One region of the Allobosea sp. 685 genome, then DNA from elsewhere that is predicted to be linked to it. Evidence: riboswitches for the same ligand, from Rfam matches in the RefSeq annotation. Region 1 holds a riboswitch; each other region holds the start of a gene.
The links. Region 1 has a riboswitch for thiamine pyrophosphate ahead of RMR04_RS16325 (LuxE/PaaK family acyltransferase). Riboswitches for the same ligand answer to the same signal wherever they lie in the genome.

Region 1 (10,500 bases):
CCAACGCCAGGGCGATGCTGCGGCGAGATGGGCTGAACATGGACTATCCTTTCAGATGATGGCGAAGCAGCAGGCTCTCGAGCCAGATCGCGGCCTGGTAGAACAGCATGCCCATGAGCGTGATCACGATGAAGAGTGCGAACATCAGGCTCGAATCCATCACGCTCTGGGCGGCGATGATGGACGCGCCGAGCCCCGCCCTGCCGCCGATGAACTCGCCGACGACCGCACCGACCAGCGCCAGCACGACAGCGACGCGGACGCCCGCCATGATCACCGGCAAGGCGCTCGGCAGCTTCAGGCGCAGCAAGGTCTGGAGACGCGTCGCGCCCAGCATGCGGAACAGCTCGCGGCGCGCCGGATCGACCTGGCTCAGCCCGGTCATGGTGTTCTCCATCAGCGGGAAGAAGCAGATCAAGGCGGTGATCACGACCGTCGAGGTCATGCCGAAACCGAACCAGATGATGAAGAGCGGGCCGAGCGCGAGCTTGGGAACGACCTGGCTGGCAACGATATAGGGATGCAGCAGGCGGCGCAGGAACCCGACCTCGGCCAGTACGACCCCGGCCGCGAGCCCGACCGCGCAGCCCAAGGCGAGGCCAAGCGCCATTTCGGTCGCCGTGATCCGCAGATGCGGCAGCAGGCGCCCGCTGGCGATCTCGCTCCACAGCGTCGCCAGCACGACTGAGGGCGGCGGCACGATCAGCGCCGGCACGCCGGCAAACCGGCAATAGAGCTCCCAGCCGGCGAGCAGGACCAGCAGCAGCAAGGCCGAGGACAGGCGCGCGATCATGGCGCCAGATCCATCGCCTGCCGCAACTCGCGGCAGAGCGCGTTGAAGGCCTGGCCGTAGCGCAATTCGCGGTGGCGCGGCCGAGGCAGGTCCACCGCGATCTGATGGTGCAGACGCCCCGCCGCCATCACCGCGACGCGGTCGGCCAGATAGACGGCCTCGGTGATGTCGTGGGTCACGAACAGCACTGTCGTTCCGTGCAGGGCGCAGAGCCTCAGGAGGTCGTCCTGCAACTCCTCGCGGGTCAGCGCGTCGAGCGCAGCAAAAGGCTCGTCGAGCAGCAGCACGGCCGGTTGGGTGACCAGCGCGCGCGCAACCGCGACGCGACTTTGCTGCCCGCCCGACAATTCGCTCGGGTAGCGCTGCGCATAGCCGTCCAGCGAAACCAGTTTCAGCAGATCGAGTGCAGCCTCCCGGTCCGCTGCGCGGGGGCGGCGCTTCAGCGAGATCGGCAAGAGCACATTGTCGAGCACGCTCGCCCAGTCCAGCAAGGTCGGGGCCTGGAAGACGAAGCCGATCTGCGGACCCGGCTCACGCAAGGCGGCGCCATCGATCCTGACGATCCCCTCGTCGGGCAGGAGCAGGCCGGCAGCGAGCTTCAGCAGGGTCGTCTTGCCGCAGCCGCTGCGCCCCACCAGGCAATGGATCGCGCCGCGCGGGATCGTCCAGTCGACATGATCGACGATCGCGGGCCAGTCGCCATAGCCGTAGCTCGCCCGGTCGATGGCGACGAAGCCTTCGCTGTGCGGCTCAATCGACATAAGGCGCGAATCCGTCCGCGGCGGCTTCCGCCGCATGCTCGATCTCGGTCATGGTGACGAGGTCGAGCAGGTTGAAGCGCCCGTCATTATGCCAGCCGGCCTCGGGCGCGGTCATCGCGCCGAGCGCGCAGATGCGCGTCACGCCGACCTGCCCGAGCAGACCAGCGAGCCGGAACAGATCATCGGGTGCCGCCGCGATCCCGGCGCTTTGGAGGAAAGCCCGGAAGGGAGCGATCAGGCTGACGACATCGTCGAGCTTGTCGACGGCGACGATGGCGAGCGTCCGGTTCAGGCCACTGGGGGCCAGCGCCTGCGCGTCCTCGACATGGACGATGCTCCAGTCGTCGGAGGCGTCGCCCAGGAGGACGCGATTACTGCCGAAGGTGCGAAGCTCTTGTGCGCTACGCCAGGACGCGACACTGGTCGCCTCCTCGATCGAGAGCGCACGGCGCGGATGCTTGCGGGCGAAGCTCGCCAGTTCATGCGCGACATAGGCGGAAAATTCGCGCGGCGCGACGCGCCCGCCGCGCTCGACGAACAGCATCTGCGGGGAATAGCAGCCCTGCTGATCATAGCGCATCACGTCATAGGCGGCCTGCCGGGCGAGCGCGCCCGCCTTGCGCGTATCCAGCGCCGCACGCCCGACTATGCCGAAGCCGATCTTGTGGCCATGCGGCAGGTAACGGGCGGTGACGGGCGCGCGATCCCGGATCGCCTTCAGCGCATCATTGCCGCCATAGGCGACGATGGCGTCGGCCTCAGCCAGCCAGACGCGGTCGCCCGCCTCATCGCCGCCCTTCCACCAGACCACGGCGAGGCATTCGCCCAGGCGCGGATCGATCTCGGCCAGGATGCGGGCGAACCAGCCCGCCAGCAGCGGCTCGGCGGTGGCGACCTTGCCGATGCTCCCGGCCTTGACCAGCAGGCCCGATATCAGGCTCCAGAGCGGCAGGCCTGGAACATTGCCGGCCCAGACATGCAGCAAGAGGTCCGGCCCGAACGCCTTGGCGAAACCGCCCTTCGGCCTGGGCTGGAAATCGTCGAGGATCTGCGGATCGGCGAAATCCTCAGTCAGGAAGCGCTTGAGCTGCGGCTGCCGGAAGATCTTCAGATAGCCGGTCAGGCCGAGCCGGATCATCTCGGGATCATAGCCCGTCACGATTGGCAGCAGTCTTTCGGCCTTTTGTCGCCAGGGATCGTTTCGGTCGAGCAATCGCGCGATCGCCTGGTCGATGATCGCTGTGATCTCGGCGATGCGCAGGGTCTTGAGATAGGCGCGGGCATTGTTGCGCACGCGCGCAGCCAGGGCTGTGGCTTGCGCTTCGCTGAGCATGGGCACGCGGATCTCCGCCGCCTCGCCCCAAGCGCTGAAGTGAAGCGTCTTCCACTCCACCTCGCCGGCTGGCAAGCTAGGCAGATGCCCCGCGAACTCGGTCATCACCTCAGCCACGAGCCGCTTTCAGGAATTCCTCGACCGCCACGGAGCAGCCCTTGGAATCGGCGCCATCGACGCGGCCCAACAAACGGAAGCCGCCCGGGACGACGATGCCGGCATCCTCGGTCAGGATCGCCGAGACCGAGTTGAAATGGGCGAGATCGTGATGGACCAGCACGCCGGTCGCGCCTGCGGGCACATCCTGACCCGTCAGCGGGTTCACCACTCGGCTGCGGATCCAGTGCGGGCCCGACTTTACCGGCGGGCAGGTCTCATTGCCCCAATCGTAAAATTGGGTACTGAGCTCGGTCATGCCGTACATGTTGATGCAGCGCTCCCGGGGCACGCCGAGCGCAGCCGACAGAGCGTCGTAGAACTCGTCCGCCGCCAATTCGCGCGACTGCCCCTTGAAACCGCCGGTGTCGAGGATGCGGCTGCCCGGCGGCAGCGCAAAGCGCCGGCCCTGCCGCTGCAATTCGTCGAGCAGATGCACGAAGCTGTAGCTGGCGCCCAACAAGGCGTAAGGCTCATCGCCAGCCTCGGCTCGCGCCAGCGCCGCGAGCAGGCGCGTCGTGGCGAGGCCCGCCCCGTCGATGAAGCCTTCGCTGTCGGGCGCCCCGAACTCCCGCCGCGCCAAGGCAAGGTAATGCGCGAGCGAGGAATTCGGCATCGCCTGCTCGTCGGGGAACAGAATGCCCATGCCGATCCGGTCCGGCCCCTGCATCCTGTTCTGCCCCTGCATGAAGCGCTGCCGGAAATTCAGGATCATCGAACGGTCATAGACGGCCAGCGTCGGGTGATAGCTGCGTCCCCGCTGCCCGCCACGGGTCGTACCGCTCGTCATGAAGACGTGCTCGATCCCCTCCGTGGGGCGGCAGCTCAGCGTCAGATCCTTGAAAGCGTCGATCGGAACGGCGGGAATGTCGCGCCAGCTCCGGACGGAAAGCGGCGTCCGGCCTCTCGCCGCGGCGAAGCGGCGATAGGGCTGATTGTTTTCGAACTGGTAGGCGAAGATGCGCAGCGCCAGCCGGTCGAAATCCTCGTCCGCCGCGTCTTCCCTGTCGAAGAACTCCAGCAGGGTCGCAATGATCTGCGCTTCCGTCACGTCCATGCACACCTTCCCAGACATCAAGGCGCAATCCGGCAGGTTTCCGGTCTGCGACCCGCTGTCCGGCCAATGGCGCGAGCATGGAAAAGGGGCGGCTTGCCACCCTATGTCCCGCATCCCTACGCCGGTATGAGCCGGATCAGGTTCGGAGGGTCACCGCGTTGCTCGAAACGGGTTCGAGCCGGCGGAATCTCAGCCTCCTAGCGAGGCCCCCCTGGGAACGGGCGCACCATGACGGCGGCAGCGCGGCCATGTCAAGAATGCGACATGCCGATGGCTCGCTATCGCGGCTGACTTCAGCTCTCTTGGCTTTGAGCACGCGGCTGCGGCAAGCTGGTAATGATCGCTCCCGCCACGACGAGCAATCCAGGCAAAACGATGCTCTCGCTCAGCATCTCCTTGAAGACGACATAGCCGATGAGCGTCAGGAACGGCACGCGCAGCGTGTCGGCGGCACAGAGTTGCAGTGCAGAGCCATAACGCGACGCATTCGCCAGCGCCGTCTGCGTGACGAAACCGGCAAGCATGAGCACGCAAACCGCCGCGGAAACCCCGAGCACGTCCTCAAGATCGAAGTCGCGCGGCTGAGCCGCTCCCCCCATGTCGAGGCCGATCAAGAGCGCGCACAGATAAACCGGAAGCTGCACGGCATGCATGACGAACACGATCAGGACAACGCTCTTGCTCTCGGCCAGTCGGGCCAGCATCAAATTCGTGATCGTCAGCAGGGCGACCGCCGCGACCGGGATCAGCAGGCGCGCATCATGCGAGACGCCCTGCGAGAACAGCAGATAGGCGCTGCCAACGGCGATGAGCGACAATCCCAGGCAGGCGACGGGCCCGGGGATCAAACCCGCCACGACGAGGCCCAGCAGCGCCGCAAAGAGTGGCCCCGAGAACTCGATCGTCGCGATGAAGCCCAGGGGAAGATTGGCCAGGCTCCAGATCAACGCCAAGGACCCGATCAGATGAATCAGGCTGCGCTGGACATGATAGCCGAACTGCATCCCCGACAATTGGCGCAGGGCTGCCTTGCTCCTGAAGACGAAAAATCCGGCAAGGATGAGCGAGCCGGCGGAGCGGATCGCCGCGATCTCGACGATGCGGAAGGAGTGCGACAGATAGCGAATGGCTATCGCCACCGCGATATAGGCCAGGAAATAGGCCAGCATCCAAACCGAGAATACGATGAAACGGCGCTTCAACCAGTCCATGGAATACCCAGAAGCATTCGCTCCAGAATGGCCATCCTCACCGGCAAGGATAATTTGACCTGTCGAAAATAGCCCGCATTCGGCAGCGCGTCGCATGACACGTCGAGCTCGGAGAAACGCGGCAGGGGGTTCAGGATCAGGATGTCCGATTTCGCATCGAGGATCTTCTTGGCGGTCAGCGTGAAGGGTTCCGTCTCGATTTCCTTGTCGATAGCCTCGCTGCCCAGAGACGCATGCGCGAAGCGGCTCATGTCCTGCATCTGAATGATCAGGACGTCATGGTCCAGGGTCTCCCTGACGTCATGAACGAAGGAGACCTTGCAGCCCAGGCTCGCCAGCAACGCGATGGCTTCGCGCATGGGCGGATTGATCGGCACGCCCGGCAGGGAGCAAAGCGTGAAGCGCCGGGGCGGCGAGAGGCGCAGCATTTTCACGAAGGACAGGGCAAAGCGCGCACGCGTATCGCTCGACAGGGCAATCGACAGGTCTTTGACGTCCCCGCGCAGTTTGCGGATAGCGAAGAGATCGATCAAAGCCTGGGTCGGGTGCTCGTCGGCGCCGTTGCCGGCATTGATGACCGGCAGATAGCTCAACCGCCCGGTCTGATATGGCAGGCTCTCGGTATGCGAGCGCACCACGATCAGGTCGCTATAAGCCTCCACGGTGCGGATATGATCGTCGAGCGTTTCGCCTGTCGCGCTGCCCATCCGGCTGCGGTCGGTATCGTAGACGTCGAGCGATTGATGACCCAGGCGCAAGGCCGCGGCCTGAAAGCCCAGCCGCGTCCGTGTGCTGCGCTGGTCGAACAGGGTCGCGATCACCTTTGGCCGCCGCCTTATGAGATGAAGCCGGGCCGGCTGGTCGCCAGGCGCATCCTCTTCATTCTCTTCCGCCAGGAAGCGCTCGGCGCGCGCGAAGATATCGTCGAGATCGTCGCGCGACACGGAATCGGCGCCAAGCAGGTCCTTGCCGCTTGGATAGTTCGGCCTCTGCATGGCGCCTCGCTCCCGTTCCGGCTCTCTTACCGCGGGGACGCGCTCAAGCAACTTCCGGCCGCTTCCTCACGGCAACCGCAGCGGGCGCCGTGAGGTTCCCGACAAGGCTCATCCTGTCGGAGGCCACGCGATCCTTGATGATCGCGAGCAAAGCCTCGTCGGACATCGGTTTCGCGAGGATGTATCCTTGTATCCCATGCAAGCTGAAACCGCGCATCACGGCAAGCTGCGCTGCCGTTTCGATGCCTTCGACGATGATCGACAGCCCAAGCTTATGAGCCAGATCGGTGATCGCGGTCATCAGCGCGTTCACTTTGACCGACGAATCGATCTCATGGCTGAAGCTCTTGTCGATCTTGATGATGTCGATCGGCAGTTTGGCCAGATAACTCAGGGATGAGTATCCGGTCCCGAAATCGTCGAGCGCTATCCTGACGCCCATGGCTCGCAGCTTCTTCAAGCTCTCGATGATGTGCGGCGCATCCTCGATGAGCGTCGATTCCGTGATCTCGAGCGTCAGACGGCGCGCCGGCAGGCCCGTCTTGCGCAAAATCGCGGCGACGATCGCGACGAGGTCGTGATCGCTCTCGAACTGCCGGGCCGAGACGTTGACGCTGACACCGACATTACGCGGCCAGGCCAGGGCGGTGCGCACGGCGGTTTCGATCGCCCATGTCCCCAGGACCTTGATCAAGCCGGTGCGCTCGGCCACGGGAATGAAAGTCGTGGGGCTGACCACACCGCGCCGCGGATGATCCCAGCGCAGCAGCGCCTCGACCAGCGTGACGCTGCCGGAGCGCGGGTTGTAGATCGGCTGGTAGACGAGCTGAAATTGCCCGGCGCGGATCGCGTCCCGCAGATCGACCTCGAAAGCCAGGTGCTCATCGTGCTCGACGCTCAGCTGCGGCGTATAGACGACCAAATGGTTCCGGCCGTCCGACTTGGCCTTGTAGAGCGCAATGTCGGCGCGCTTGAGGGCCTGTTCGACAGCCAGGCCGGCCTCGGCAACGACGATGCCGACGCTGGCGGTCGCGGCGATGCTGCGCCCCTTGATCCGCCTCTGGGAGCCGATCCGCGTCAGGACACGGCGCGCGAGCTCGACCGCCTCTGTGCTCCCGCGTGACGTGACGATCATGAACTCGTCGCCGCCCATCCGCGCGGCGATATCGCCAGAGCCGAGGCAAGACGCCAGGGTCTCGCTGATCGAGAGAAGCAATGCGTCGCCCACATCATGCCCATAGGTGTCGTTGATGCTCTTGAAGTCATCGACATCGATGGAGAGGAGCGCGGTATCTTGTTTGTGTGCCAGCTGGTTCTCGATCTTGAGCAGGATCGAACGCCGGTTGTCCAAATTGGTCAGCGTGTCGCGATTGGCCAGGATCTCGAGCTCCTCCATCGTGCGATGGCGGGACACGAACATCTCGTGAATGATCTGCGTGCTGGAGAAGGTCAAAATCGTCGTCAGCGCGACCGTCAGCGCGATCAGGACATAGGCCGGCTCCAGGGTCGCAGCCAATGCCCAGGTGAAAGGGGCGCCGGAGATCAGGACCTGGATCTTCGTGATCAGGGGGCGCGAGGTGTTGCGCCCCGATATCCCCGCGAGATAGCCGATCGACTGCGCGATCGCCAGAACGGCGACCGGCTGGCTCGGATAGCGCCACAGGGCGTAGCAGCTGAATCCGGCAATGAGCGCGGCCGTTCCCCAGGCCCCAATCATCGCAAGCCGCTCGAAACGGACCGCGTCGAAGGTTGCGCCAGAGACGGCTCGAGCCCGCTCATAGAGTCTGTGGCAAGCGAACCGGAACAGTCCCAGGCAAGCCATCAGGACGGACAGGCCATAGAACACGAGATCATGGCCGGCGAGCAGGCCCGCTCCCAGCATGACGATGGTGACCGTGATCGAACCGACAAGAATAGGCCCGGGCGTGGCATAAAGCGCCGCGACCAGCTGGGCATTCATCGTATCCTGATCTTCGGGGAGCCGTGCTGCCTCAGCAACATTATTTGTGCTTCTGGACATAGGACACACTCGGCTCAGAGCCGAGTTCAACCCAGCTCGCATCATTTTGGCTCCTGTCGAAGCCTCCCGGAGAGCATCTGCCTTCAAGGTTGAATAAATCCTAAGATTCCCGCCCTCAATTCGCGGGGCATGGCTTCCAGAGAGAAGGATCACGCAGTCCGAGAGGCGCCTGATGCCGGAACGCACTCTTGCTCCCGTTCCAACTCTTGGCCCCGCTCCAACTCTTGGCCCCGTTCCGAGGGAGCCCCCGCTTTCGCTTGGGCGGGATGGGCGGGGCGCGCGAGCCCGAAATGCTCGCGCAGCGTCCGGCCGCTATAGTCCTTCCGGAACAGGCCGCGCCGGACCAGGATCGGAACGACCTGGTCGACGAACTCCTCGAACGGCCAATATGACCTCGGCTGTCGCGGCAGCACGATCCCGGCCCGTATCCGAGGCGCTGGCCGGCGATGGATAGCCGGATAACCCTGCGGCGATCGCGAGATGTTGAGCGGCGCCTTGACTTCGATCAGTACCGCGGGTCGCCTCGCCGCATCGCGAGCGCGGCTTCGGCAGAACCGCGCGACAGGCTGGCAGCCAGGCCCCCGCTCCACTAAGACTGCCCCAGGCCAGCCGCCCTGCGGCTCGCGTATTGGCCCTGCGGTTCCAAGGGGTTGTTTTCAACGCTTCAGGATCTCGGATGAACATCGATCTCAACGCGGATGTCGGCGAAAGCTTCGGTCCCTGGACCATGGGAGACGACGCAGCGATGTTCGACATCGTCACCACGGCCAATGTTGCATGCGGTTTTCATGCCGGCGATCCCGAGATCATGCGCAAGACCGCCGAACTCGCGCGCGACAAGCATGTCGCGATCGGCGCCCATCCCGGCTTTGCCGATCTGATCGGCTTCGGCCGACGTCGCCTGCCGGGCCTGACCGAGCGGGAGGTCGAGAACCTCGTCGCCTATCAGGTCGGTGCGTTCAAGGCGGTCGCAGTGCTGACCGGCTATCCGATGACCCATGTGAAGACGCATGGCGCGCTCGGCAACATCTGCAATGACGACGACGCGCTGGCGCTTGCCGTCGCACGCGGCATCAAGGCGGCCGACCCCGACGCGCTCTTCCTGGTGATGCCGGGAATGGCGACGGAGCGGGCGGCCGAAAAGCTCGGCCTGGCCTATTTCCGCGAGATCTATGCCGACCGGACCTATGACGACAGCTTCAACCTGACCGATCGCGCCAAGCCCGGCGCCGTGATCCACGATCCCGAGGAGGCGTGCCGACACGTCATGCGCATGCTCGATGCCGGCGCGGTGGTGTCGGTAACCGGCAAGACGCTCAAGGTCGGCATCGATTCGATCTGCGTGCATGGCGATAATCCCCATGCCGTCGCGCTTGCCCGCACGCTGCGCGACAGGCTTGAAGCGGCGGGCGTGACGGTGGCGCGCTACACCGCGTCCTGATCCTCAAACGCCACGTGCATCCGTCGCGCTGGTGACGCCGCCGATCAGGTTGAGCGCGAGCAGCCTTTCGCTCGTCAACGGCGCGGCCAGCGGGACGAGTGCGGAAGCAAGTCCCTCGATCATGGCCTGAAGCCGTTGCGCCGCCTCGATCGCCTGCTCGAAGGTCACGACATCGAAACGCACGGGCTCACCCGGTGGAATCTGCGCGAAGCGGCCGATATCGGCGCTGATGATGGTCGCGATCTTCGGGTAGCCGCCAGTGGTCTGGCGGTCGCGCAGCAGCACGATCGGCCGCCCGTCGCCCGGCACCTGTATCGAGCCGTCGACGATGCCGTCCGAGACGATGTTGTAGCCGCCGCGATGCGGCAGCGTCGGCCCGTCCAGGCGCACGCCCATCCGGTCGGCCTGTCCGCTGAGGCGGTAGCCGGCGCCGGTCAGGATCGCCAAGGCCTCGTCGCTGAAATGATCGTCCTGCGGACCGGGCAGGATGCGGATCGGCCCCGTCTCGCCGCCTGGAAGCTCGGGCAGGCAGTATAGCGTCGCCCCTCCCCCATGTGCCGGAATGCGAGCGCCGGCAGCGAGCGGCCCACCGCCGATGCCGGAGCGGCGGTGCATCGAATGGCTGCCCATGTCGCTCGCCATCGCGATGCCGCCCTCGACACCGAGATAGGCATAGGCTGCGCCCGGCGCGGGGCGTGCCACGACCGTGCCGCCATCGGTGACGCGCACCGCC
Region 2 (10,500 bases), 2.2 Mb from region 1:
TCGCCGAGCAGGCGGCGGGCGTCGGCAAGCTCCATGTCGTCGGCGCCCAGATGCACGCCCTCCGCGCCGGCCGCCAAAGCGACATCGATGCGGTCGTTGATCAGCAGCGGCACGCCGGTGCCGGCGAGCGCAGCATGGATCGCTCGGGCCTCGCGCACCATCTCGCGCGTCGAGGCGTGCTTGGCGCGGTACTGGATCAGCGTCGCGCCGCCTTTGGCCGCTGCCCGGGCGAGGTCGGCAAGCGAGCGGCCCCTGGCGATCTGCGGATCGACCAGACCGTAGAGCAGGATATCGACGCTCAACCCGCTTCTCCCATCCGAGCCCGCAGCGTGGCTTCATCGATGCCCGCCAGCGCGTCGATCAGTTCGACAGCGAAGCTGCCTGGGCCATTGCTGCGTTCGGCGGCGATCTCGCCGGCGATGCCGTAGGCGGTCAACGCCGCCGCCGCCGCCAGGGCCGGGTTGCTCTCGACCGCGCAAGCTGCCGCGATCAGGGCGCCGGCCGCACAGCCGACGCCGGTGACCTTCGTCATCAGGGGGTGGCCATGCGCGACCGAGAACGCGCCGGACGGACCTTCGATGCGGTCGATCTTGCCGGTCGTGACCAGCGTCAGATTGTGCTCGTGCGCGGCTCGGAGCGTGTCTTCGAGCGCCGCCATCTCGGTCGCGTTGCCGCGCACCACGATGTTGCGCAAGCGCAGCACCTCGCGCGCCACATGCTGGCGCAGGGGCGAGAGCTCGACGAAGACGGGGTCGAAGACCAGCGGCTTGGCCTTGTCGCGCGCCACCTCGAGCAGCTTGGGAATGGCGAGCTCGCTCTCGGCGTTGATCGTGCCGATATTGATCAGGATCGCGCCCGCGCCATCGGCCATCGCCGCGACCTCGTCGACATGGATCGCCATCGAGGGAATCGCCCCGAAGGCGAGCAGCATGTTGGCCGTGATGTTCTGCGCCACCGTATTGGTCAGGCATTGCACGCGCGGCCGCTGCGCCGTCACGCGCGCCAGCACGGCGGCGACGCGGGCGGCATCAAGATGGGTGACGTCCGTGGTCATGCTCATTCCGCTGCCGGCAGGTAGAGATTGCCGCCCTTCGAGAGAAATTCCTGGGATTTCGCGGCCATGCCCGCATGCCTTTCCGTTTCGATCTGCGCCGCCGCCTGGTCAAGTGCGATGCGCTCGTTCTCGCCCATGGCGAGGACCTCGGCGCGCAGATCCTGCGTGATTTTCATCGAGCAGAACTTTGGCCCGCACATCGAACAGAAGTGCGCAACCTTGTGCACGTCCTTCGGCAAGGTTTCGTCGTGATAGGCGCGGGCGGTGTCGGGGTCGAGTGCCAGGTTGAACTGGTCTTCCCAGCGGAAGTCGAAGCGTGCGCGGCTGACCGCATCGTCGCGGAGCTTGGCCGCCGGATGACCCTTGGCGAGATCGGCGGCATGGGCCGCGATCCGGTAGGTGATGACGCCGGTCTTGACGTCGTCGCGGTTGGGCAGGCCGAGATGCTCCTTGGGCGTGACATAGCAGAGCATGGCGCAGCCGAACCAGCCGATCATCGCAGCCCCGATCCCTGAGGTGATGTGGTCGTAGCCCGGCGCGATGTCGGTGGTCAGCGGTCCAAGCGTGTAGAAGGGCGCCTCGCCGCATTCGCGCAATTGCTTGTCCATATTCTCCTTGATCTTGTGCATCGGCACATGGCCGGGGCCCTCGATCATCACCTGGCAGCCCTTGTCCCAGGCGACCTTGGTGAGCTCGCCCAGCGTCTCAAGCTCGGCGAACTGGGCACGGTCATTGGCGTCAGCGATCGAGCCCGGACGCAAGCCGTCGCCGAGTGAGAACGAGACGTCATAGCGGCGCATGATCTCGCAGATCTCGTCGAAACGCTCGTAGAGGAAGCTTTCCTTATGATGCGCCAGGCACCAGCGTGCCATGATCGAACCGCCGCGCGAGACGATGCCGGTCACCCTGGACGCTGTCAGCGGCACATAGGGCAGCCTGACGCCGGCATGGATGGTGAAGTAGTCGACGCCCTGCTCGGCTTGCTCGATCAGCGTGTCCTTGAACACCTCCCAGTCGAGCTTGACCGGGTCGCCGCCGACCTTCTCCAGCGCCTGGTAGATCGGTACGGTGCCGATCGGGACAGGCGAGTTGCGCAGGATCCAGGAGCGGATGTTGTGGATGTTGCGCCCGGTCGACAGGTCCATGACCGTGTCGGCGCCCCAGCGGATCGCCCAGACCAGCTTCTCGACCTCTTCGGCGGCGCCGGAGGTGACGGCGGAATTGCCGATATTGGCGTTGATCTTGACCAGGAAGTTGCGGCCGATCGCCATCGGCTCGAGTTCCGGGTGGTTGATGTTGGCGGGAATAATGGCGCGGCCGCGCGCGATCTCGCTGCGCACGAATTCCGCCGTGACGAATTCCGGCACGCTGGCGCCAAAGCTCTCGCCATCGGCATGGCGCTCACGGGCGCCTTCGAGCATGGCGGCGCGGCCAAGGTTTTCGCGATGCGCGACATAGATCATCTCGGGAGTGATGATCCCGGCGCGGGCGAACTCGAACTGCGTCGCCATCTGGCCGGGCTTGGCCGTCAGCACCGATCGCTCAGCCGGGCAGGCCGGCACCAGGTTCTCGGGCGAGATGTTGCCATTGTCGGCGGCGGTGACCTCGCGGCCGGCAATGGCGTCGAAATCGCGCGCGTCAAGCCAGGCGCGGCGTGGCTGCGGCAGGCCCTGGTTCAGGTCGATCCTGGCATCGGTCTCGGTGAAGGGCCCCGACGGGTCGTAGATGCGCACCGGTGGCTCTGCGTCGGTCGTCAGCACGACTTCGCGGAACGGCACCCGGATCGACGCGTCCTCCGGCGTCGGCACATAGATCTTGCGCGAACCGATGATCGGGCCGGTGGTGACGCCGGTCGGTGCACCAAACTTGGGCGCGGTCTTGATGCTGTTCTTGGCGGGCTTGGTGTGGGCATTCATGGGGGATCTCCTCCTTGGTCCAAGGTTCAGGAGATCCGGCGTCGAAGCGGTCTAGCGCTGTGATGCGGATGCGGGTCGTCTCGCGCCGCGTTCCAGTCCCTCCGCCGGTATGACCCGGATCAGGTTCGATGGGTTCGGCCTGGACGGCCATCTCAGCTCTTGCGAGCACCCCTCGGAACGGCTGGGAAGTTAGGCGTGATAGCGCCGGTGCGCAACCGGCAAAACACCGGGAGCACCCCGCAGGGCGGGCATGGCGCCGGTTCAGGCGGTGATGTCGACGGTTTGGCCCTGTCCGGCCGGGAGGGCGGCCTTCGCCTGCGCCGCGCCCTGTTGCAGCAGGTCGGCCACGGCCTGTTCGGCATCGGCCTGTTGCTTGACGATTTCGGTCTGGATCGTCTGGCGCGTGGCGGCCGCCTGGCTCGCGGCGAGGCTTTGCGCGATGGCAATCGATGAATCGCTCATGACCGGTCTCCTCTCAGCTAGGGCTAGAGCCTTGCGCGAAAAAGTGGGTACCGGTTTTTCGCAAGAGCAATGCTCTCAACTCTAGGAATAGATCACGTTGCATGCGGACGAAGTCGTCCGGATGCAACGTGATCTAGACCAGAGACCTTGCCGCTTCATGAAAGCGATGCGGCGAAAGCGAACCGGTGCGGCAGCGAGCCGCCGCGCCGGCATAGTCTTCAGCGCCCGGCCAGCAGCGGCGTGATCCGTCGCAGCGTCACGCGCCGGTTCTCGCGCGAGGGCTCCTGCGTCGCGACCTTGAGATATTGCTCGCCATAGCCCTGGGTCGTCAGGTTCTCGGCGGGCACGCCGAAGTCGCGGGTCAGGATTTCCGCGACCGATTGAGCGCGGCGGTCCGACAAGGACAGGTTGTCGATGTCGGAGCCGACGGCGTCGGTATGCCCCTCGACCAGGAAGACCTCGTTGGGCGAGCCCTGCAGCCCCTGCCGGATCGACTGGGCGATGGTGGCGAGCCGCTGCGCCTGGTCCGGCGCGATGGCCCAGGAGCCTGTTTCGAAGGTCACCGTATCGATGTCGACGCTGCGCATCCGCGCCCGCAGATCGGGCGAATAGCGCACCTCGTCGAGCGTGTAGCGGCGCGGGATCGCGGCGATAGGCGGGGCCATGATCGTCTCGTAGATCAAACGCTCATCGGCTCGCTCGGCATCGACGATATAGCGCTCGCGCGGCATCGGCAGCGGTGGCGGCGGCAGCACGACGATCTCGTCCGAGAAGCGGTCATTGGGCCGATCGCGGCGGGTGTTGTCGATGATCACGTACTCCTCACCGTTGCGGTCGAGCCGCGTGCGGCGGATCAGGCGGCCATCCTGGTCGGTGATGGTGACGATGCGCGTGCCGTCGGGCCGCTCGAAGACGTTGCGGTTCTCGTCGCCCAGGCGCTCGGTTCGACCCTGAAAACCGAGATCGCGGAAGGCCTGCGTCTCGTCGCGGCGGATGATCACGCGGTCGTCGTCGCGAATGATCGTGCGGCCGGGTTCGCGGATGATCGTGACGTCGCCGTCGCGCCGTTCCTCGCGTCGGCTGCGGACATCGTCGAAGCGCTCCGCTCCTTGCGTCGCCATGATGCCGCCGATCACACCGGCGCCAAGGCCGATCGCGGCGGCGCCGCCAAGCCCGATGCCGCCACGCCGGCCTTGCCGGTCAGGCGCGGGCGGTTGGCCGGGACCGCCAGTGGGCGGCTGGCCTGCTGGCGGAGGTGCAAGAGTCTGTCCGGGCTGGGTCTGTCCGGGCTGCGGCTGGGCGGAAGGCGGCGGGGAAGCTCCCGGGCCGCGCCCGCCTGGTGCGGGAGCCGCCGGGGCTGCAGCTGGCGGAGGCGCAGGAGTCTGTCCGGGCAACGTCTGTCCGGGCTGGGGCTGCGCCGGCGCAGGCTGGGCGGCAGGTGGCGGCAGGGGAGTTCCCGGACCGCGCCCGCCTGGAGCCGGTGCCGCTGGAGCGGCCGCGGGTGGAGGCGCCACGGTCTGTCCGGGCTGCGGCTGGGGGGAGGATGGCGGAGGAGCGCCCGGGCCGCGTCCGCCTGGGGTGGGGGCCGCCGGAGCCGCCGCAGGTGGAGGTACGGGTGTCGGCTGGGTCACCGGCGCCTGGCCCGGGGCTGCGGCGGGAGGAGCGCGGAACTGCCCTGGCGGCGGCGCAGGGCGCGGTGCGGTTGGGGCTGCGGGCAAGCCTGGTGCGGAGGGCGCTGCGGCCGGCGGAACAGGGGCCGGACGCGGCGCGGTCGGAGCTGCCGGCGCGACAGGGGCAGGCGTCGGACGGGCGGCCGGTGGCTGGCCGGGCAGGGGCTCGGGCCGCGCTGCCGGCTGGCGGCCGGGTTCGCCCGGGGCGGGAGCCATGATCGGCGGGACGGGGCGCGGCATCGATGGCTCGCGGGGCGGCTCGGCGCGCGGAGCGGGTGCGGGTGGAACGGGCCGTGCCGCAGGCGGCTCGGCCCGGGGCTGGGGCCGGGGTTCCGGCGCGGCGGCCGGCGGGACCGGAGCGGGAGCGGGACGGGGCGCAGCCGGAGCCGCCGGCGCGGCATTCGGGGCTGCTGGAGGAGCGGGGTGCTGTATCGCCGGCGGCGCGCCGGGCGCGGGACGGGCCGCGGGCGGGCGCTCGGCGCCCGGCTGTTGTCCTGGCGGCCGGGGCCGGCCCGGCCGGCCGGGTTCTTCCTCGCTGGGAGCGGGGGCGGGCGCTTGCGCCAGCAGCAGGACATTCTGAGCGGAGGGAGCAGCGAAGCCGCCCTGCGACAAGGTGATCGCAGGCAGCATGGTTCCGATCAGGAGCCAGTTCTTGGTGCGCGTCATGAAATCCGTTTCCGTTTCAGCGACGGGCATCAACGCTTTTGCGCGCTGAACCCCCGATGAAGCGAAAACGGCCGAAATCGGGCAGAGTTCCGTCCCGCCCGGCATTGGCGGGCGGGATGGTGCGGCTCAGAGCCCGGCCTGCGCCTTCACATAGCGCGCGATCTCGGCATGGCTGGCGAACCAGACATCGCCTTTCGCCTTGGCGTGCGCGATCAGCTTCTCGAGGATCCAGATGCGCGAGCGATAGGTGATGATATGCGGGTGCATGGTGAGCAGGAACAACCCGCCATCCTCATAGGCGCCGTCGAATTCGCGGCGGAAGATGTCGAACACGGTCTCCGGCGCCGTATAGGGCCGCAACGCCTGGAAGCGGTTCATGTTGAAATAGACCGCGTCGTCGCGAATCCATTCGACCGGCAACTCGACCATGCCGGTCGCCTCGCCCTTGTCGATCAGTTCGTAGGGGTCGTCATCGGCGAAGAGCGATGAATCGTAGAGCAGGCCGAGTTCGCGCTCGATCGCCAGCGTCACTTCCGAAAAGTCCCAGGACGGCGTGCGCATCCCGACCGGCCTGACGCCCGTGATCTTTTCTAATGTGTCGGCCGAGCGCAGATGCAACTCGCGCTCATCGGCCGGTGGCACGGCGGTGTTGACCTCGTGGATCCAGCCGTGAAGGCCGATCTCATGGCCCTCCGCGATGACGCGGCGCTGTTCGTCCGGGTAAAGCAGCGCGGTCACCGCCGGCACGAAGAAGCTCGCCTGGATGTTCTCCTTCGCCAGCAGGCTCAGGATGCGCGGCATGCCGACGCGATTGCCGTACTGGCCCCAGGAGAGCCGCCCGACCGACTTGCCGCCGTCGCGCAGCTCGTTGGTCTCATGATCGACGTCGAAGGACAGCGCCACGGCGCAGCGCGCGCCGTTGGGCCAGGTCCTCGGCTTCAGATTGCGTCCGGCGCGGACGCGGTCGACCTTGGCGCGCCAGGTCTCTTCAGGCCATTGCCAGGGTTCGAGGGGCAGATCGGTCATGGCAGGCTCCTTCAGGCGGGCGGGGCGCCGGGCAGCACGGGCACTGCGGCCAGCAGCCTTTGAGTATAGGGGTCTTGCGGGTGGTCGTAGACTTCGCTGGCGGTGCCGCTCTCGACGATTCTGCCGCGATGCATGATCGCGACACGGTCGCAGAGATGGCGCACCACCGAAAGGTCGTGAGAGATGAAGATCAGCGTGAGGTCGAGTTCGCTGCGCAGGCGGATCAGCAAATTGATGATCTGCGCCTGGATCGAGACATCGAGCGAGGCGACCGGCTCGTCGCACACGACAACGTCGGGCTGCATCGCGAGCGCGCGGGCAATCGCGACGCGCTGGCGTTGGCCGCCGGAGAACTGGTGCGGGTAGCGGCTGGCGAAAGCTGGGTCGAGACCGACCGCCGCGAGCCACTGCCTGACATAGTGGCCGGCCTCCGCGCGGCTGACGAGGCCATGGGCAATCGGCCCCTCGCTGATGCTGTCGCCGATACGCATGCGCTGGTTCAGCGAGGCGAAGGGGTCCTGGAAAATCGTCTGGATACGGGTGGTGATCTTGTGCGGCCGGTCGCCGCCGCTCATCACCGGCTCGCCGTCGAGCAGGACATGGCCGGCATCGGGGGCGTAGATGCCTGCCGCCATCCGCCCGAGCGTCGACTTGCCGCTGCCGGATTCGCCGACAAGGCCGAGCGCTTCGCCACGCGTCAGCGTGAGGCTGACCGAATCGACCGCCTGCACACTGGGCGCGGGCCGCGCGAGGCCCGCCTTCTGCGCCAGCAGGCGCAGCATGCCGGCTTTCTGCTGGAAGCGCTTGCCGACCGCGTCGATGACGAAATAAGGCACACCGGCTTTCCGCCGTCCGGATTCGGCCATTCTGGCGAGGCGCGGAGGGGGCGCGGCATCGGTGCCGGCGCCACGAGCCAGCAAGGCGCCAGGCTTCGCCCGCGATGGCAGCGCATCGAGCAATGACTGCGTATAGGGATGCTTTGGGCGCGTCAGCACGTCGAGCACCGGGCCGGCCTCGACGATCTTGCCCGAGCGCATCACGCAGACATGGTCGGCGATGGAAGCGATGGTCGCAAGATCATGGCTGATCCAGATCATCGAGGTGCCGAGTTCCGCCACCAGCTCCTTCATCTCGACGAGGATCTCGGCCTGGATCGAGACGTCGAGTGCGGTCGTCGGCTCGTCGGCGATGATCAGCTTGGGCCGGTGCAGCAGCGCGATGGCGATGGCGACGCGCTGGCGCATGCCGCCGGAGAACTGGTGCGGATAGAAATCGACCTTGGTCTGCGGGTCGGGAATGCGCACCTGGTGCAGCGCCGCGATGGCGCGCTTGCGGCCTTCCCCAGCAGAGACGTTTTCATGAGCCTCCAGCGCCAGCCGGATCTGGGTACCGATGGTCAGCATCGGGTTCAGCGTCATCATCGGGTCCTGGAAGACCATCGAGATGCTTTTCCCGCGAATGCCGCGAAGCTCGGAGGACGGCAGGCCGACAAGCTCGCGCCCATCCAGCTTGATCGAACCGCCCTCGACCCGCCCGGGCGGGTCGATCAGGCCGATGATCGAGAAGCCGGTGATGCTCTTGCCCGAGCCGGACTCACCGACGAGCCCCATCACTTCGCCGCGCTTCAGCGAAAAGGAGACGCCGTCCACCGCTTTCACGATGCCGGTGCGGCTATGGAAATGCGTGACGAGGTTGGAGACCTCGAGGAGCGGAGTGTCTGTCACGAGTGCTGGCCCATGCCGTCATGGTCGGGCTTGTCCCGAGCATCCACGTCTTGAACACCACCCTCGCCGAAGGAAGGCATGGATCGTCGGGACAAGCCCGACCATGACGGGAGAGGTCTGCGCCAGCGCATCATCGCTTCAGCCTCGGCATCATCGCTTCAGCCTCGGATTGACCTGGTCGCGGATCCGGTCGCCGACGAGGTTGATCGCGACGATCAGCACGATCAGCGCGATGCCGGGATAGATCGAGATCCAGTAGCGGCCAGACAGCATGTACTGGAAGCCGTTCGAGATCAGCATGCCCAGCGAAGGCTCCGTCACCGGCAGTCCGACTCCGAGGAAGGAGAGGGTCGCCTCCAGCGCGATCGCGCTCGCCACCTGCACTGTCGCGACCACGATCAAAGGCGGCAGGCAGTTCGGGAAGATGTGGCGCAGGACGACCTGCCAGCCGCGCAAAGGCGTCGAGAGCACGGCCTCGACATAGTCCTTGCCGCGCTCGGCCGCCGCCGCACCATGGGCGGTGCGGGCGAAATAGGCGTATTGCGCGGCCGCAAGCGCGGCGATCAGCTGGAGCTTGCCCTGGCCGAGCATGGCGGAAAGGACCAGCGCCAGCAGGATCGCGGGGAAGGCAAGCTGCAGGTCGACGACCCGCATGATGAAGGCCTCCCAGCGTCCGCCGATATAGGCAGCGCTGATTCCGAGCGAGACCCCGACGATGAAGGCGAGCGAGCCTGCGACCAGCCCCATCTGCAGCGAGATGCGCAATCCGTAGAGAATGGCCGAAAACAGGTCGCGCCCCTGCGCGTCGGTGCCGAGAATATGGGTGTAGCCGGCCGACCCGACGAAGCCGGGCGGACGACGCGCATCCATCAGCACCAGATTGGCGAGATCATAGGGGTCCTGTGGCGCCACCAACGGCGCCAGAATGGCGACGCCGATGATCAGCACGACGACGGCGAGCGCGACGACCGCGACCCGGCTCTCGCGAAACTCGGCCCAGAAGCGCGCGGTGGGGGAGGCGTCCTTCATCGCGATCCCGCTTTTCGCAGGCGCGGATCGAGCCCGACATAAGCCAGATCGACCAGGAAATTGATGGTGATGAAGACGAAGGCGACGAGCATCAGATAGGCGACCATCACCGGCCGGTCGAGCGAGGTGATCGAGTCGATGATCAGCTTGCCAATCCCGGGCCAGGAGAAAATCGTCTCGGTGACGACGGCGAAGGCCAGCGTCGAGGCGAATTCGAGCCCGAACACCGTCACCAGCGGGATCGCGATCAATCGCAGCACATGCCGGCGCAGCACGGTCCACTCCGACAGGCCGGCCGCGCGGGCGAATTTCACGGTGTCCGACAGCATCGCCTCGCGGGTTCCCGCGCGTGCCAGCCGCGTCATCAAGGCGAGCTTGAAGAAGGCGAGGTTCAGCGCCGGCAGCAAGAGATGGCTGAGTCCGTTCAGCGTCAGAAAGCTCCATTCGACGCCGAAGAGCGAGACCGTGTCGCCGCGCCCGCCCGCCGGCAGCCATTGCAGCTCGACCGCGAAGGCGATGATCAGCACGAGGCCGATCCAGAAGGTCGGCACCGAGAAACCCAGGATCGAGACCGCCATGATGATCTTGGAGGGCAGGCCGTCGGGGCGATAGCCGGCATAGATGCCAGCGGGAATGCCGATCAGCGCGGCGCCGCAGACGGCCATCAGCGTCAGTTCCAGCGTCGCCGGCAGGCGCGACAGGATCAGGTCGAGCACCGGCATGCCGAAGACGAAGGAGCGGCCGAAATCGCCGTGCAGGATGCGCCCGAGGAAGGTGAAGTACTGCTCCCAGAGCGGTCGGTCGAGCCCGTAGCGGGCGATGGTCTCGAGCCTGATGTCCTGGCTGACATCGGGGCTGATCAGGACGTCGATCGGGTTGCCGATGGCGTAGACGCCGATGAAGACCAGCGCCGACATGACCAGCATGACGGCGAGCGCCTGCAGCACGCGCTC
Region 3 (10,500 bases), 1.2 Mb from region 1:
GTCAACCTTCGTGCGATACCGCTTTGCTCTCCAGAAACCAGGATGCGACGCCGGGGCGTCTCCGGAACAAGGCGTGGTCATGAGGTTCGGTCAGGCAAAGCATATCGCCGGTCGGCTTCGCCGTTGCGAAGGGCGCTATCAGTCTGCCTGAGTCGAGCCAGGGCGCGATCAAGCTCATCCGGCCCATCAGCACGCCGGAGCCCGAGAGCGCGGCGTCGAGCGCCAGGCTGTAGAGCGAGAAGGAGGGGCCGCGCGTGGGGTCGATCGTCCCGGGGCTCCCGGTGAAGGCGAGCCAGCGCCGCCAATCCTCGCGCCAGACCGCGTCATGCAACAAGGTCGCGTGCGCCAGATCACCGACGCTTGTGAGCGTGCGCGCGAGTGCCGGCGCGCAGACCGGCAGGATCATGTCCGGGCCCAGCGTCAGCGCATCGGCGGGGATCGCCTCGGCGCCGAGATAAAACAGCGCCAGATCATGCGGCTCGCGACGTGGATCGGGCGGCTGCTCCATCGCCGAGACCGAGATCTGCAGCCCGGGAAACGCCGCCTGCAGCGCGGCCAAGCGCGGCGAGAGCCAGAGCTGGGCGATGCAGGGCAGGGCGGCGATGGTGAGCGTGCGGCCTTCATGCCCGGCGCGAAGCTCCTGCACGGCTTGTCCCAGCGTGTCGAAGCCGCGCGTCAGCTTGGGCAGGGCGTTGCGCGCGCTCTCCGTGAGTTCCACTCCCTGGGCGAGGCGGCGAAACAGCGGGAAGCCGAGCCATGCCTCCAACTGCCGGATCTGCTGCGTCACTGCGCCGGCCGTGACGCCGAGCTCTTCGGCTGCCTTGACGAAGCTCTCGCAGCGCGCCGCCGCCTCGAAAGCCCGCAAGGCGTTGAGGGAGGGCAGGCGCGGGCGCGGCGGCTTGACGGGCATGGTGGGAACATCTTCTCCTGAGCCCTCATCCTGAGGAGCGAGCCAAGGGCTCGCGTCTCGAAGGATGCTCCAGATGGTTCCAGAGCCTCCTGGACCATCCTTCGAGACGCCGCTTCGCGGCTCCTCAGGATGAGGGCTGATTGATGGATCGGAGCAACGGCTGAGGATTCGAACTCTTGCCTTCTAGGCTGAGATTTTCTCTGCCTGAGAGCGAGGATTACTCGTTTGCGCAGCGCGGCGCAAACCGGTCATATCCTTTGCATTCTGGGAGGATCGATCGATGACGGCTCTGGGCAGGCGCGACTGGGTTCCGCAAGCGAGCGAGGATTATGTGCTCGGCATCGCCGCTGAGACGGCCGGCCAGTCGCTCGACGCGGTCGAGGCGCGGATCGCGGCGCTGACGGTCGAGAACCGCAACATCCATGAGCGCGACTGCATCAACCTCAATCCCGCGACCAATGTGATGAACCCCAAGGCCGAGGCCGTGCTTGCGGCGGGGCTTGGTGCTCGGCCCTCGCTCGGCTATCCCGGCGACAAATACGAGATGGGGCTGGAGGCGATCGAAAAGATCGAGATCATCGCCGCCGAACTCGCCGCCGAGGTCTTTGGCGCGACATACGCCGAGATCCGCGTGCCCTCGGGCGCCATCGCCAATCTCTATGCCTTCATGGTCGCGGCCAAGCCCGGCGATTGCATCATCGCGCCGCCGGGCGCGATCGGCGGCCATGTCACCCATCATGGCGCGGGCGCGGCCGGCCTCTACGGCATCGTTACCCATCCCGCTCCGGTCGATCCGGTGAACTACACCGTCGACCTTGCGCGCCTGCGCGAGGATGCCTTGCGGTTGAAGCCCAAGCTGATCTCGATCGGCGGCAGCCTCAACCTCTTCGCCCATCCGATCCGCGAGATCCGCGCCATTGCCGACGAAATCGGCGCGATCGTGCTGTTCGACGCCGCGCATATGTCGGGCATGATCGCCGGCCATGGCTGGCAGCAGCCGCTGGAGGAGGGTGCTCATCTGATGACGATGAGCACCTATAAGAGCCTGGGCGGGCCGCCCTCTGGCCTGATCGTCACCAACGACGCCGAGATCGCCAAACGCCTCGACGCGATTGCCTATCCCGGCCTGACCGCGAATTTCGATGCGGCGAAATCGGCCTCGCTGGCGATCACCCTGCTCGACTGGAAGGCGCATGGCCGTGCTTACGCGCAGATGATGGCTGAGACGGCGAAGGCGCTGGGCGAGGCGCTGGTCGAGCGGCAGGTGCCGGTTTTCGCGCGCGATCGCGGCCTGACGACCTCGCATCAATTCGCCATCGAGGCTCACGGCTATGGCGGCGGCCAGGCGGCGGCCAAGACTTTGCGCGCCATCAACATCCTGAGCTGCGGCATCGGCTTGCCCCTGCCGGAGGTCGCAGGCGACGTGAACGGGCTCAGGCTCGGCACGCCCGAGATCGTGCGCTTCGGCATGACGCCCGCCGACATGCCGGAACTCGCCGGCTATATCGCCGAGGGGCTGAACGGTTCGCGGCCAGCCGAGGCCGTGGCCAGGGATGTGACGGCGTTCCGTGGGCGCTTCCGCGAGTTGCACTTCATGCGGTGAGGAGGCGGAGGCTTCCGTTCCGTCTCGAATAGAAGTGCTCATGATTCTGCTCTATTCTAGTATCGGTGTTGTGGGCGCCTATTTTATTTTGTTTCCTTAACCGCCCACCGGGCGAGAAGCTCTAGCGTTGCGTGATAAATTGGCATCGTATTGGTGATTCTTTCGCGTAAAAAATTGATCGTGAATGAGAGTTTCTTTTCAGGTAGATCAATTTTAAGATCGCATCCATAAATAAGATGTGACGATATCGTATATTTTGGTTTGACCGTTGGTTTATTGCAATACATGTATATCATTTTGTTTTCTTCGATCAAAAACCATTGCTCTGAATCGTTTTCTTCTTTTTGATTGCTCTCCTCTGGAAAGCGATGCAATCCAGTTGCTGTATCGAAAATTGCAGAAGTATTGAATCTTTTTTCGTCTCTTTTTATGTTTTGAATGAGCTGCTCTCGCGTTATCGAGATGTCGCCGACGTTGACACGGACCAGATACTCGTCCGAACCTCCTTCTGGCCGGCCTGGCTCTCGGCGACGAAATTTATCGATTCTCGGCCAGTCGATGTAAATTCCTGGATGTGATGGGTCCAGATTTGGCATCCAATAAATCAACAAAAATCCTGTTGAATCGGGAGGGCAATTGACGCGAGATATAACGTCTCTCGTATATTGCCATGGTATTTTGTATTCATTCTCACCATATTTCCTCAAAACTCTGTAGTCTGTCGAGGATTGATTTATTACTCGTTCAATTTCGTCAGGTTTCGGTTGATTGTCACTACAAATAAAATTCTCAATTGTATCTTTTGTCTGCGCGATCGACGATTTAGGAAAACACATCGATATGGTGAACGCGACGATCGCCAGTAGAAAGGCGCGATTTCGACACGACATCGACTGTCTATAGCCAATTGCGGTCGAATGAGTATCGATCGAATTTGTAGACACCATTGCTCCTCGTTTTACATGCGATCTTAGATCGCACGGCCTATCTGACGAGTTTCGACAGTTGCGTTACCGTCGTATAAAAATGCGAGCCACCTCCAGATAGATGTCCACTCCCTAATAATCGCTCCCTTTTCGGGCGAAATTTGCGCTTAAGCATCATCCTCGTTCTCCGTGCCGGCCGGCCATCTCTGCCTTCAGTGAGCCTTCCGAGACGACATGCGCTCCGCTGAGTCAGACCGACTCGAAGTGGCCCGCGTCGTCGCGCACCAGCCGCGCGGTCTCGCCGGGGCTGTTGAAGGAGGAGGACTTGACGATGCGGCCGCGATCGGGAGCCTCTATCGCGATCTTGCTGGCGTCGAGTAAGGGCTCGAACGGCTTGCGGCCGGCAGACGCGATTGCGAAGGACGTCACGGCCTTCCGAGAGCTGCATTTCATGCGCTGAGGGGCAGGGAGCTTGGCTGCGCTCGGGCCCACTTGACCATCGGCCGCCGAGCTTTCACAGTCTCGTCATTCCAGGGAGATCCCCGGCAAGGGGCTGAGACACCGCTGGCAGACCGGGGCAACCCGGACAAGCGCGCGGAAATCCTTCGAACCTGATCCGGTTCATACCGGCGGAGGGATGGATTTCCCGGCTTAAAGCCGGCGGCCCGCAAGGCCGCAGATATCCTCGCCCCCCGTCGCGGCGAGGAGTTTGCGATGAGAGGCCCGCCCGACACGAGTTTGCGCCGCCAACAGGCCGGCCCGCCCGATGCTCCGGCACCGCCGGCTTTGACGGATGTCGCCATCATCGGCGGCGGGGTGATCGGCCTGATGACCGGCTGGCGGCTTCTGCGCGCCGGCCTGCGGGTCGCCCTCTTCGAGCGTGGCACGGTCGGCCAAGGGGCGAGCCTCGCCGCCACCGGGATGCTGGCGGCGGCCGCCGAGTTCGAGCCCGGCGGCGAGGAGCATGTCGCGCTCGCCCTGGAGAGCCAGCGCCTCTGGCCCGGCTTTGCTGCCGAATTATCGGCCGATGGCGGGTTCGATATCGACTATCGCAGGGATGGCGTGCTCCTCGTCGCCACGACGCGCGACGAGGTGGCGCGGCTGCGCTTCCGCCACGAGATGCAGCGGCAGGCCGGGCTCGCGACGCAGTGGCTGGATGGGGCTGCGTGCCGAGGCTTTGAGCCCGGCCTGCGGCCTTCCGTCGTGGCCGGCATCCATTGTCCCGATGATCATCAGGTCGACCCGGCCAGGGTGATAGCGGCCCTGCGGCAGGCCTTCATCGAACGCGGCGGCATCCTGCTCGAAGGCCTGGCGGCAACGCCCTGGCTGCAAGCCGGGCGCGCCGTGGGCGTCACGACGCCGCGGGGGGCGGTGAAGGCCGGAATCGTCGTCGCGGCCGGTGGAGCCTGGACCGAGATTGGGGGGCTCTCCCTGCCATTGCGGCCGCTCAAGGGGCAGTCGCTGGCGCTGACATGCCCGTCGCACCGGCCGGTTCTCTCGCGCATGGTCTGGACCGACCAGGTCCATCTCGCGCCCAAGAGTGACGGCACGCTGATCGTCGGCGCGACCATGGAGGAGTGCGGCTTCGACGATGCCGTGACCGCCGGCGGCGTCTATGCGCTGCTCGAAGGCGCGCGGCGCGTCCTGCCCGGCATCGAGGACCTGCCGATCGCGGCGATCTGGTCGGGCTTCCGTCCCACCACTGCCGATGACGCGCCGATTCTCGGCGAGACCCGGATTCCAGGCCTGCTCCTCGCCACCGGACATCATCGCAACGGCTATCTGCTGGCCCCCGTCACCGCTGTGGCGATCACGCAACTCGCCACCGAGGGGCGGATTACAGGGCCGGCCTCATCCTTTGGGCCGGAGCGCTTTGCAGCACAGGAGGCAGTGGCATGAAGCTCATCGTCAATGGACGCGATCACGACAGCGCGGCCGAGGATCTGCTGGCGCTATGGCGGGAGCGTACGGCCGAGCTCGATCTGCCGGGCCCCCAGGGCTTCGCCATCGCGCTGAACGGGATGGTTGTGAAGCAGTCGCAATGGCAGGTCACGCGTCTGGCGTCTGGTGACCGCGTCGAAATCATTCGCGCCTTTCAAGGAGGTTGAGATGAGTGTCGCGGAACAGAGTTTCACGATCGCCGGAACCCCGCTTGCCTCCCGCCTGCTGATCGGGACGGCCGGCTATCCGAACCAGCGCATCATGGTGGAAGCGGTCGCCGCCAGCGGCGCGGAGATCGTGACCCTGTCGCTGCGCCGGATCTCGCTGGCGGGCCATGGCTCCGATACGGCGCAGCTCTTGTCCGGCTACCGCTTCCTGCCCAACACCGCCGGCTGCGAGACGGCGCGCGACGCCATCCTGACGGCGGAGCTCGCTCGCGAGGCGCTTGGGACCAACTGGATCAAGCTCGAGGTCTTCGGCGATCGCGAGACGCTCTATCCCGATGTCGGGGAGCTGCTCGAGGCGACGCGCCAGCTCGTCGAGATGGGCTTCGTCGTGCTGCCCTATTGCAATGACGATCCGGTCGTCTGCGCGCGCCTCGCCGATCTCGGAGCCGCTGCCGTGATGCCAATGGGCTCGCTGATCGGCTCCGGCATGGGCGTCGCCAACCCGGCCAATCTCGAATTGATCTGCGCGCGCTCGTCCGTTCCCGTGATCGTCGATGCCGGGCTTGGCACGGCGTCGGACGCCACTATTGCGATGGAATGCGGCGCGAGCGCCGTGCTGCTCAACACCGCGATCGCCAAGGCGAACGATCCGGTCCGGATGGCGCGCGCCATGCGCCACGCCGTCGAGGCCGGTTGGGATGCACGCGGGGCTGGGCGCATTCCGCGCCGTGGCCGTGCCGAAGCGTCGAGCCCCCAGCTCGGGCTCGTCGGTTCGTGACTTCTCTGGAGGCCGGCCCGAGCCAAGGTGGCAAAAAGCGCTAGGCGTTGCCGCTCTGATAGCGCGCAAGCAGCTCCGCCTTCAGCGCTGCCTCCGAGACGACATGCGCGCCGCCGAGCCAGACCGACTCGACGCGGCCTGCATCGTCGCGCACCAGCCGCGCCGTTTCGCCGGGGCTGTTGAAGGAGGAGGCCTTGACGATGCGGCCGCGATCTTGCGCTTCGATCGCGATCTCGCCGGCATCGAGGAACGGGCTGAACAGGGTCGGGTTGGCAACCAGCACCTTGTCGGCGAAGGGCACGAGGTCGCCAGGGTTCCAGATCGTCCACCAGCGCCCGGCCCAATCCTTGGTCGCGGCCGAGGGGGCGCCCAGCTCCTGGAAGCGCTTGAGGATCTGGACGACGCCGTCGAGCCAGGGATGGGCGAGGCCGTCGATGGCGTTGGTCAGCACCGAGATCGTCAGATCCTGCTCCGGCAGGACGGCAGTGCGGGTGATGAAGCCCTGGAAACCGCCGGAATGGCCGAACCAGGCCCAGTCGCCCTCGCCGCCGGAGATGGTGCCGAGGCCGTAATGGCGGCCTAGGCTGCTTTCCTCGTCGGTCCAGAGCCGGCGGCTCATCTCGCGGCGATTGAGGGGCGAGAGGATGCTGCGCTCTGCCTTCGGCGAGAGCTGCGCGAAATAGCGCGCGACATCGGCGGCCGTGGCGACGAAGCCGGCGGCAGATATCATCGCCTGGCAAGGATTGTCGCCGGGCACGACGACGCGATGTCCGAGCGGCCATTTCGGGCTGTGGCCCCGAGCCATCGGGCCGGTCCAGAGGCCGATATCGGGTTTGGTTTCGGCAAGTCCGACTGCGCTCACGACCTCCCTGGCGATCCACTCCGCATAGGGCTCGCCCGTCACCGCCTCGATCACCAGGCCGAGCAGGCCGAAGCCGTGATTGGAGTATTTGAGGCGCTGCGAGGCGGGCAGGACGGGCGGTGAGGCCAGGTCGGCGAGCAGTTCGGCCTTGTCGCAATAGGGCTTGCGGTCGAAGAACTGGCCGTTGTCGGGGCCGTCGCGCGTCAGGCCGGCGCTGTTGGAGAGGAGCTGCGCCAGCGTCACGGTCGCGACCTCGGGATGGAGGCCAGGCACGAAGCTGCCCGCCTTGTCGTCGAGACGAAGGCGGCCGGCCTCGACCAGGCGCAGGATGCCGGCTGAGGTGAAGCTCTTCGAATGCGAGGCGATGCGGAAGCCATGGCGCGGCGTCAGCGCCTCGCCGGTCGCGATGTCGGCCTTGCCGAAGGCGGCTTCCAGAACGATTTCCCGCCCGCTCGCGATTGCGATGGAGCATCCCGGCTGGTCGTGATGGCGGAGCTGGAACGCGAGCCAGTTGGAGACATAGGCGAGGGCGGCAGGCAGCCACGGCGTCATGGGGCGATCCATCATGAGCGAAGGGAGCGCCCACTATTGCAGATCGCGCCGGCGCATGCAGGCGCGCCAGGCGGCTACCGCCATGCGGGAATGGGAGGGCGGCGCTCGCGATGACGAGCATGGGAACCGTCGATTGGCGGCGCGACAGCCTTCCGGCTTGCCCTTCCGGCCCCGCCATGGCATCCGTCCCGGCAACCGATAAGGACCGATACCGTGGACAAGACAGAACTCGCCAAGCTCGAAGGCTACCTGCGCCGCACCTTCGCCAACCATGCGATCAGCGTGCGGGCGCGCATGAAGAAGAACGATTCGGCCGAGGTTTATCTGGCCGACGAGTTCATCGGCATCATCCATGTCGATGACGAGGACGGCGACCGCTCGTTCAACTTCACCATGGCGATCCTCGACGTCGATCTCGAGGACTGAGCCGCCGGCCTCGAAGCGCTACTCCGGAGGCCGTCTGACGCGGCTTTCTGCGCTTCCGGTGCTCACGGACGAAAAGTCCGCTCCGCTCCGGTTCTCGAAAGCCGCGCCAGCCGACCCACCGGAGCGCACCTCGGGACCGGCTTGCGGCGTGGCTGAAAATGCTCAGCGCAGCATGCCGTCGATGGTGCGGCGGACACCGCCGATCATCAGCTCCCAATCGGCGATGATCCGGCGCGGGAAGCGGATGTTGACGTCGATGCCGCGGTGGCGAAACGTCACCCGGCAGAGCTCGTCGAGCGCGGCGCCTGCCGCGGTGTCGAGCGGGCAGCGTGCCGCGAAGCCGCGCCCGTCGGGCACGGAGACATAGAGCTCGTCGCCCTCATAGGGCGAGCCTTTGCGGAAGCCGCGCACCACCAGACCGCCGGGATTGGACCAGACCGTCGGCGTCAGGAAACGGGCATAGACGGCAAGCTGCGTCGCCGGCTCGTTGACCTTGTCGGGCGGGCTCAGCGTCACCAGCAGGCGGTTGCGGTTCTGGGCCGGGCCGAGATCCGGCCAGCCCAGCCTGAGGCGCACCATGCCGACGAGGCGGCTCGAATCGTCGGCCTCGGCACCGGTCAGGTCCTGCGGCACCATCAGCACGTTGTTGCCGATGCGGGCGGGCTGGAGCGTCGTCTCCGTCTCGCGGCCCTTATGCGTGGCGTAGAGGCCAAGGCCGGTCGCGGCCGCACCAAGCAGCATGATCGCGAAGGCCGCCTTCACAAGAGCAGAGTCGGCGCGCGGCAGCGGTGGCGGTGGCCGCCTCAGGCGCGAGCGGACCAAAGTCGCGAGGTCGGAGGCCAATTGGGCGGAATGCTCTTGCGACAGGGAGTTTTGGGACAAGGACGCGGTCACGTGCGGGGGCCTCTGAGCCTGACGCCGAAAAGCAAAGACAGGTTTCCGGACGACATCGTGCTCTCCATGACGGGAGACGGATGGATCGATGACATCCAGTGAAGCAGAGGCCGCTTAAGGGAGCGTAAACCATGATCGCGCGGGCTGTGGCGCGTTGCCGGGGCGTGGGCGAAGCGCTGGCGGCCGGTTAACCATTGCTTATGAGTTTTCTTCACAGTTCGTAAACCATGCGGCAAGGTGGAAAGGTCCGGTTTGGAGTGCCCGCCCTTGTCGATCGAGCCCGCTGCCTATGATGCGCTGCAGGCGCTGTTCATCGGCTTCGCCTTTGCCGGTTTGCTTGCCAGCGCGTTCGAGTTGTTCACGACGCAGCGCGCCGATTTCCGCTTGCTGCAGGCTGGCGGGCTGGCGGCGGTGGCGAGCGTTCCCGTCGTCGTCTTCAGCGCGCCCTTCCTGATCCTGCGCAACACCGTGCGCGGCCGGCGCATCGAGGGGCGGCCCTTCGTCTTCGTCATGCTGGCGAGCATGATCGCCTCGCTCTGGAGCATGGCCTCGGGGCGGGTGGTGCTCGATCTGCTGCATCTCCTCGGCAGCGCTTGACGGAAGACCGGCCGGGCCTGCAATCCTGCATTCAGATCCTGCCTGCATGCAGATCCTGCCTGCATGCAGATCCTGCCTGCATGACAGATCCTGGAAGGATATTGGCCTATGCCGCTCTACTCGCTTGACGGAACCGCCCCGGAAACCCCGCCCGAAGGCAGCTGGTGGCTTGCGCCCGAGGCGCATCTGATCGGCCGGGTCAGGATCGGCGCCGAGGTCGGCATCTGGTTCGGCGCGGTTCTGCGCGGTGACAATGAATGGATCGAGATCGGCGCGGGCAGCAACATCCAGGAAGGCTGCGTGCTGCACACCGATATGGGCTTTCCGCTGCGCGTCGGCGCAGGCTGCACGATTGGCCACCGCGCCATCCTGCATGGCTGCATCATCGGCGAGAACAGCCTGGTGGGCATGGGCGCGACGGTGCTGAACGGCGCCAGGATCGGTGCCAACTGCCTCGTCGGCGCCAATGCGCTGGTGACGGAAGGCAAGGAGTTTCCCGACAATTCGCTGATCGTCGGCTCGCCGGCGCGGGCCGTGCGCACGCTCGATGCGGCGGCCGCGGCCGGCATCACCGCCTCGGCGCGGGGCTATGTTGCGCGCTGGAAGCAGTTTGCCACTGGGCTGCAGCGCCTTGGGTAGTGCCGGATGATTCCATCAGACATCTGAAGCCGTCTCTCATCCAGGAGTGAGAGCAGGATCAGTGCGAAAAACCGGTGCCCGCTTTTTCGCATCCTGCTCTGGCCCAAAAATGGATCGGGCCGGTTCCTCGGGGAAGAGGAACCGGCCCTATGGCGAAACCCAGTCTTGGGGGACGGGTGGGGACGTGACCGAGCCTCGCCGTCAG

Region 2: another riboswitch for thiamine pyrophosphate. It lies ahead of thiC (phosphomethylpyrimidine synthase ThiC); the one in region 1 lies ahead of RMR04_RS16325 (LuxE/PaaK family acyltransferase).
Region 3: another riboswitch for thiamine pyrophosphate. It lies ahead of thiO (glycine oxidase ThiO); the one in region 1 lies ahead of RMR04_RS16325 (LuxE/PaaK family acyltransferase).

What each region holds. Positions count from the first base shown of each region.
Region 1 covers NZ_CP134779.1:3,184,452-3,194,951, forward strand. Annotated here, with positions in the region: gene RMR04_RS16305 (ABC transporter substrate-binding protein) at 1-40, opposite strand, end outside; gene RMR04_RS16310 (ABC transporter permease) at 44-793, opposite strand; gene RMR04_RS16315 (ABC transporter ATP-binding protein) at 790-1,554, opposite strand; gene RMR04_RS16320 (acyl-CoA reductase) at 1,544-2,992, opposite strand; gene RMR04_RS16325 (LuxE/PaaK family acyltransferase) at 2,997-4,100, opposite strand; TPP riboswitch at 4,197-4,323, opposite strand; gene RMR04_RS16330 (DMT family transporter) at 4,394-5,311, opposite strand; gene RMR04_RS16335 (aspartate/ornithine carbamoyltransferase family protein) at 5,299-6,306, opposite strand; gene RMR04_RS16340 (putative bifunctional diguanylate cyclase/phosphodiesterase) at 6,350-8,266, opposite strand; gene RMR04_RS16345 (LamB/YcsF family protein) at 9,003-9,767, shown strand; gene RMR04_RS16350 (5-oxoprolinase subunit C family protein) at 9,771-10,500, opposite strand, start outside.
Region 2 covers NZ_CP134779.1:5,421,515-5,432,014, reverse strand. Annotated here, with positions in the region: gene thiE (thiamine phosphate synthase) at 1-302, opposite strand, end outside; gene RMR04_RS26620 (hydroxyethylthiazole kinase) at 299-1,054, opposite strand; gene thiC (phosphomethylpyrimidine synthase ThiC) at 1,057-2,970, opposite strand; TPP riboswitch at 3,049-3,153, opposite strand; gene RMR04_RS26610 (hypothetical protein) at 3,232-3,432, opposite strand; gene RMR04_RS26605 (OmpA family protein) at 3,651-4,553, opposite strand; gene RMR04_RS26600 (hypothetical protein) at 4,565-4,693, opposite strand; gene RMR04_RS26595 (polysaccharide deacetylase family protein) at 5,895-6,794, opposite strand; gene RMR04_RS26590 (dipeptide ABC transporter ATP-binding protein) at 6,806-8,518, opposite strand; gene RMR04_RS26585 (ABC transporter permease) at 8,669-9,547, opposite strand; gene RMR04_RS26580 (ABC transporter permease) at 9,544-10,500, opposite strand, start outside.
Region 3 covers NZ_CP134779.1:1,956,459-1,966,958, forward strand. Annotated here, with positions in the region: gene RMR04_RS10585 (LysR family transcriptional regulator) at 2-910, opposite strand; gene glyA (serine hydroxymethyltransferase) at 1,191-2,513, shown strand; gene RMR04_RS10595 (hypothetical protein) at 2,597-3,109, opposite strand; gene RMR04_RS10600 (hypothetical protein) at 3,689-3,868, opposite strand; TPP riboswitch at 3,963-4,094, shown strand; gene thiO (glycine oxidase ThiO) at 4,154-5,338, shown strand; gene thiS (sulfur carrier protein ThiS) at 5,335-5,547, shown strand; gene RMR04_RS10615 (thiazole synthase) at 5,549-6,325, shown strand; gene RMR04_RS10620 (serine hydrolase domain-containing protein) at 6,366-7,739, opposite strand; gene RMR04_RS10625 (DUF3126 family protein) at 7,953-8,165, shown strand; gene RMR04_RS10630 (hypothetical protein) at 8,328-9,059, opposite strand; gene RMR04_RS10635 (DUF6949 family protein) at 9,327-9,656, shown strand; gene RMR04_RS10640 (gamma carbonic anhydrase family protein) at 9,765-10,295, shown strand.